Ruegeria pomeroyi DSS-3: one gene and its partner. The protein of the gene in region 1 binds, or shares a complex with, the protein of each later gene. Links are inferred from orthologs where the notes say so. Each region holds a gene or a part of one and is shown on either strand. Other genes may lie near its edges.

The links.
Region 2: the proteins of groL (region 1) and metK are in contact, whole or in part, in a cryo-EM structure (PDB 8P4O), measured with the Escherichia coli proteins. The link is inferred for Ruegeria pomeroyi DSS-3 from one-to-one orthologs.

Annotation. Positions count from the first base shown.
Region 1 is NC_003911.12:942,577-945,804, reverse strand. Bases 212-3,120 are described here. They hold groL (chaperonin GroEL), read right to left. Parts: upstream 2,532-3,120; coding sequence 891-2,531; downstream 212-890. Other genes in these bases: SPO_RS04460 (alpha/beta fold hydrolase), read left to right, coding at 3,111-3,120; groES (co-chaperone GroES), read right to left, coding at 2,594-2,881; SPO_RS04475 (GNAT family N-acetyltransferase), read right to left, coding at 212-616. Outside these bases: SPO_RS04480 (DMT family transporter), read right to left, coding at 1-98; more of SPO_RS04475, read right to left, coding at 146-211; more of SPO_RS04460, read left to right, coding at 3,121-3,228.
Region 2 is NC_006569.1:8,421-11,739, forward strand. Bases 100-3,099 are described here. They hold metK (methionine adenosyltransferase), read left to right. Parts: upstream 100-1,008; coding sequence 1,009-2,190; downstream 2,191-3,099. Other genes in these bases: lnt (apolipoprotein N-acyltransferase), read left to right, coding at 100-920; SPO_RS19840 (DNA topology modulation kinase FlaR), read left to right, coding at 2,260-2,772; SPO_RS19845 (hypothetical protein), read left to right, coding at 2,924-3,099. Also shown: more of lnt, read left to right, coding at 1-99; more of SPO_RS19845, read left to right, coding at 3,100-3,319. UniProt on the Escherichia coli protein: Catalyzes the formation of S-adenosylmethionine (AdoMet) from methionine and ATP.

The DNA of each region.
Region 1 (3,228 bases):
CCCGGATCGGCCCAACCCTGGGCGACCGCCAGCCGGTTCAGGACCGAGTTGGCGGCAAAGGCGGTCATGGTCAGGGCAGTGAGCAGAAACAGGCGCATAAACCCGGCCTACAGGATCGCGGGGCGCCGCAACAGACACTTCCGCGTCAGCGCGGCTCCAGCGCCAGCGGATAGACCAGCCGTGCCTTGGGTGCCTCACTGCCGCGCCCGGCCAGCATCAGGTGTTCGTTGGGATAGGGCGCGCGCAGCTCGGCCGCGCGGGCCTGCGAGAAGCCGCGCGGCTCGTAATAGGCGGGATCGCCCAGTACCACGATCATCAGATCGCGCTCGGCCGCCCATTTCAGGGTCAGTTGCAGCACTTTCGAACCGATGCCCCGCCCCTGCGCCCCGGGCGCCACCGCCAGCGGGGCCAAACACAGCCAGCCATCGGGCGAGCGCATCCAGGACAGCGCCGCATAACCCAGCAACTCGCCATGTTCCTGAAAGGTGACCTCGGTGGCGATATCCCGGTCGGCGCGCAATTCGCGCACCAGATCCGCCTCGGCCCCGGTATCGAAGGCCGCGCGCAGCAAGGCGTCGACCAGATCGGGAAATACGGCGGGCGGGAATGGTTTCATGCAAAGATCAACTTTCGCTAGACTAAGGGCGGTTCAATTCGCCCCGATCGGCGGGTTCGGCATACACCGCATGGCCCGCAAGGTCACGGTCACCCAATCGTTTTCTTTCCCCGTAATCGAAACCGGCGAGACTCTGCCAGCTGCGGCGGGTGGAAAAACAAAGGGGCCGCCCAAGGGCGGCCCCGGTATTCTACTGCGAAGGGTGGGTATCACATAGGCCCAAGGGCCTATGAACACGCACCTTTTACAGATGATGTTCAGGCGAAATCGCCTTTTACATCATGCCGCCCATGCCGCCCATGTCGGGCATGCCGCCGCCTGCGGGGGCGTCTTTCTGCGGCTTGTCGGCAACCATAGCTTCGGTGGTGATCAGCAGACCGGCAACCGAGGACGCATCCTCCAGAGCGGTGCGGACAACCTTGGCCGGGTCGATCACGCCGAACTTGAACATGTCGCCATATTCTTCGGTCTGCGCGTTGAAGCCGAACGAGGCATCGCCCGATTCGCGCACCTTGCCGGCAACCACGGCGCCGTCGACGCCTGCGTTCTCGGCGATCTGGCGCAGCGGCGCTTCGATGGCCTTGCGCACGATGTTGATACCGGCGGTCTGGTCGGCATTTGCGCCTTCCAGGTCGGCCAGAACCTTGCCTGCCTGAACCAGAGCGACACCGCCGCCCACAACAACACCTTCCTGCACGGCTGCGCGGGTGGCGTTCAGGGCGTCATCGACGCGGTCCTTGCGCTCTTTCACTTCGACTTCGGTCATGCCACCGACGCGGATCACGGCAACACCGCCGGCCAGCTTGGCCACGCGCTCTTGCAGCTTTTCACGGTCGTAGTCGCTGGTGGTCTCTTCGATCTGGGTGCGGATCTGGGCAACACGTGCTTCGATCTCGGCCTTCTCGCCTGCGCCATCAACGATGGTGGTCTCGTCCTTGGTGATCGAGATTTTCTTGGCGGTGCCCAGCATGTCCATGGTGACGGACTCGAGCTTCATGCCCAGGTCTTCGCTGATCACCTGACCGCCGGTCAGGATGGCGATGTCCTGCAGCATGGCCTTGCGGCGATCGCCGAAGCCCGGTGCCTTGACGGCTGCGATTTTCAGGCCGCCGCGCAGCTTGTTCACCACGAGGGTGGCCAGCGCTTCGCCTTCGACATCCTCGGCGATGATCAGCAGCGGCTTTTGCGACTGGATCACCTGCTCGAGCAGCGGAACCATCGGCTGCAGCGAGGACAGTTTCTTTTCGTGCAGCAGGATCATGCAGTCTTCGAGTTCTGCGATCATCTTGTCTGCGTTGGTGACGAAATAGGGCGACAGGTAGCCACGGTCGAACTGCATGCCCTCGACCACGTCGGTCTCGGTTTCCAGGCCCTTGTTCTCTTCGACGGTGATGACACCCTCGTTGCCGACCTTCTGCATGGCTTCGGCGATCTGGCGGCCGATTTCGGATTCGCCGTTGGCCGAGATGGTGCCGACCTGCGCCACTTCGGCGCTGTCGTTGACGGGGCGCGAGGCTGCCTTAATGGCCTCGACAACCTTGGCGGTGGCCAGGTCGATGCCGCGCTTCAGATCCATCGGGTTCATGCCGGCGGCAACCGATTTCATGCCTTCGCGCACGATGGCCTGGGCCAGCACGGTGGCGGTGGTGGTGCCGTCGCCGGCCTCGTCATTGGTGCGGCTGGCGACTTCTTTCACCATCTGCGCGCCCATGTTCTCGAACTTGTCTTCCAGTTCGATTTCCTTGGCGACCGACACACCGTCCTTGGTGATGCGGGGCGCGCCGAAGCTCTTGTCCAGAACCACGTTGCGGCCTTTGGGGCCCAGGGTCACCTTGACCGCGTCGGCCAGGATGTTGACGCCCTTGAGCATCTTGTTGCGGGCTTCGGTATTGAACTTGACGTCCTTAGCAGCCATGTTCTTTCTCCTTGAGAAATATGTTTGGAATGATGCGACCAGAGATCAGAGAAGCGCGTGGCTTACTCGATGATCCCCATGATGTCGCTTTCCTTCATCATCAGCAGTTCTTCGCCGTCGACGGTGACTTCGGTGCCCGACCACTTGCCGAACAGAACCCGGTCACCGGACTTGACTGCCATCGCGATCAGCTCGCCGCTATCCTTGCGGGCGCCTTCGCCACAGGCGACAACCACGCCTTCGCTGGGCTTTTCCTTGGCGCTATCGGGGATGATCAGGCCGCCTGCGGTTTTCTCTTCGCTTTCGGTACGGCGAACCAGCACGCGGTCATGAAGCGGTTTCAATGCCATCTTTGCAGCTCCTTGAGGCTCAAAGTTTGTTTCCCTCCCCCTGCTCTCTCACAGAGGCATTAGCACTCAGGTCTGACGAGTGCTAACGGCGCATAGCTAGGGGGTGGAAAGAGCCGAGTCAACATCGGTGATGTGAAAATCTGCACTGATCGAGCGCCGCGCGCCAAACCGGTTTACATCCCCCGCCCGCTTGCGCAGATTTGCCCGGTCAACATCAGGGGCAGGATCGATGCGGGTCGAAGCGAACGGGATTTACCTGGAAGTCGAGCAGAGCGGGCCGGCGGACGGGGTGCCGCTGATCCTGATCCGTGGCCAGGGCAGCCAGCTGGTGCATTGGCCCAAGGAGC
Region 2 (3,319 bases), on another replicon or contig:
CCGCGCTGGCGTTGGGGCTGGCGATACTGGCCGTGGATGGCGCGCGCGTTCCGCTCGAAGGCTCTGGCAAGGTGGTGCGTCTGGTGCAGCCCAACGCGCCGCAGCACCAGAAATGGGATCCCGATTGGTACCCGCTCTTTCTGGAGCGCCAGATCCGCTTTACCGCCGCGGGCACAGCGCCCGATCTGGTGGTCTGGCCGGAATCGGCACTGCCCTACTGGCTGGATGACGCCGGCCCGGTGCTGGAACGGATCGCCGCCGCTGCGCGCGGCACCCCGGTACTGCTCGGGGCCAACCGGGCCGAAGGCCCGCGTATCTATAACGCACTTGCGCTGATCGGGGCGGGCGGGCGGATCGAGGCCACTTACGACAAGCACCACCTTGTCCCTTTCGGGGAATATGTCCCGCTTGGCGATCTGCTGGAACAATTCGGCATCTCGGGGTTTGCCACCCGCAGCGGGCGTGGCTTCAGCGCGGGGCCGGGCCCGGTTACGCTGGCGATCCCGGGGATCGGTGCGGCGCTGCCGTTGATCTGTTACGAGGCGGTGTTCCCCCGCGACGCGCGCGGTACCGCCGAACGTCCCCGACTGCTGGTGCAGGCGACCAATGACGCGTGGTTCGGTACCTGGGCCGGCCCCTATCAGCATCTTGCTCAGGCGCGGATGCGGGCGATCGAGCAGGGGCTGCCGATGGTGCGGGTGGCCAATACCGGTGTCTCGGCGATGATCGACCCCCAGGGTCGCATCACGGCCGCCTTGGCCTTGGGGCGCGAGGGCTATCTGGATGTGGACCTGCCGCCTGCGCTGGCGCCAACCGTTTATGGCCGCACTGGGGATCTGCCGCTGCTGGTGACCCTGCTGGTTCTATTGGCTGCGGCAGCGCGGATACAGGGTCGCAACCTGTTGCCAAATAGCGATTGACCTTGCCAATGGCCCCGCGTATCCCGGCTTGGACCTGCCACAACGGCTTCCTGGCGTGGCGAGGGAAACCTTCAATGGAGCACTTTTCATGTCCCGACAGAACTATATCTTCACTTCGGAATCCGTTTCCGAAGGGCACCCGGACAAGGTGTGCGACCGCATTTCCGATGCTGTTCTCGACGCCTTTCTGACCGAGGAGCCCGAGGCGCGTGTTGCCTGCGAAACCTTTGCCACCACCAATCGCGTCGTGATCGGCGGCGAGGTGGGCCTGTCCGATCAGGCCAAGCTGCGCGAATACATGGGCCGGATCGACCAGATCGCCCGGGACTGTATCAAGGATATCGGCTACGAGCAGGACAAGTTCCACCACGAGACGGTGGAGATAACCAACCTGCTGCACGAACAATCGGCCCATATCGCCCAGGGCGTCAATGCCGCCGAGGGCAAGGACGAGGGGGCCGGCGATCAGGGCATCATGTTCGGCTATGCCACCACCGAAACACCGGCATTGATGCCGGCGCCGATCCAGTACAGCCATGCCATCCTGCGCCGCCTGGCCGAAGTGCGCAAGAACGGCACCGAACCGGCGCTGGGGCCGGACGCGAAATCGCAGCTGTCGGTGATCTATCGTGACGGCATGCCGGTCGGCGTCTCGTCGCTGGTGCTGTCGACCCAGCATCTGGACCCCGATCTGACCAGCGCCGATATCCGCGCCATCGTCGAACCCTATATCCGCGAGGTCCTTCCCGAGGGCTGGCTGAGTGCCGACACTGTCTGGCATGTCAATCCGACCGGCAAGTTCGTGATCGGCGGCCCCGATGGCGACGCCGGTCTGACCGGGCGCAAGATCATCGTCGACACCTATGGCGGTGCCGCGCCCCATGGCGGTGGTGCCTTCTCGGGCAAGGATCCGACCAAGGTGGACCGCTCGGCCGCCTATGCCGCGCGCTACCTGGCCAAGAACGTGGTCGCTGCCGGTCTGGCCGACAAATGCACCATCCAGCTGAGCTATGCCATCGGCGTGTCCAAACCGCTGTCGATCTATGCCGATACCCATGGCACCGGCGACATCGCCCCGGCGGCGATCGAGAAGGCCATCGACACGGTGATGGATCTGACCCCGCGCGGCATCCGCACCCATCTGGGCCTGAACAAGCCGATTTACGAGCGCACCGCCGCTTATGGCCATTTCGGCCGCGAGCCCGAGGCCGATGGCGGCTTCAGCTGGGAGCGCACCGATCTGGCCGAGGCGCTGAAAAAGGCGGTCTGAACCGGTTTCATTGATTAAGCTGAACGGGCGGCTTAAAGGCCGCCCGTTCCGCATTGGTGAGGGCGAGTGATGCAGAGGATCATGGTGATCGGCGGGCCGGGATCGGGCAAGTCCACGCTTGGCCGCAAGCTTGGCGCGCGGCTGGGACTTCCGGTGGTGCATATGGATCCGATCTATTGGCTGGGCGATTGGGTCGAGCGCGACAAGGCCGAAGCAATGCGAATGGCCAAGGAGGTCGCCGACGGTTCGCAATGGGTGTTTGAGGGCAACCATTTCGCGTCGATGGCGTACCGGGCGGAGCGTGCCGATCTGATCGTGTTCCTCGATATGCCCCGCGTTCTGCGCATGTGGCGGATTCTGTGGCGGTCGCTGCGCTACTACGGGCGCACCCGGCCGGATATGGGGCCGAACTGTCCCGAGCGGTTTAACCGTGCCTTTCTTAAGTTCTGCTGGACCTATGACCGCGAGGGACGTTTGCGCGCACTTGGCTTCGTCGACGACTGGCGCGACCGACGTCGCGTTCGCATTCTGACATCGCGGCGGCAGGTCGCGGCATTTCTGGTCGAAATTGACCGGCAGTGAAACGCCCGGATGCGGCATCGTCTTGTGCCCGGCGCAACGTGATCGACGACAGGGCGGCCAGGTGGTCGCCCTTTTTCGTTGACCCGGGGTGTTTGCGCTTGACCCGCACGGCGTGGTTTTTCACCTTTGGCAAGGAAGACGGAGACCGCATATGCGCCAGTTTGCACGCTATACGCTTATCGCCGCGCTGACGCTTGGCTCTGCGCTGATGGCGCATGCGGAAGAGGACGACCTGGTGTTTCGGGTCGATGGCGAGACCCTGGTCTATGACACCACACGCGGTGACGAGGCGGGTGGCACCGACGATATCGAGGTGGCCCATGTCGACCGCCTGCTGGCGCTTCTGCGTCAGAACCCCGAGATCCGGGTACTTGATCTCAATAGCACCGGCGGCAGTCTTTATGCCGGGCGCGAGATGGCGCGGATCGTGCTGGATTTCGACCTCGACACCCTGGTGTCGGGCGAATGTTTCAGCTCTTGCGTGCGCATCTTTCTGGCCGGGGCCGGGCGGCGGATGCTGCTGGGCGCCAAGATCGGCTTTCACCAG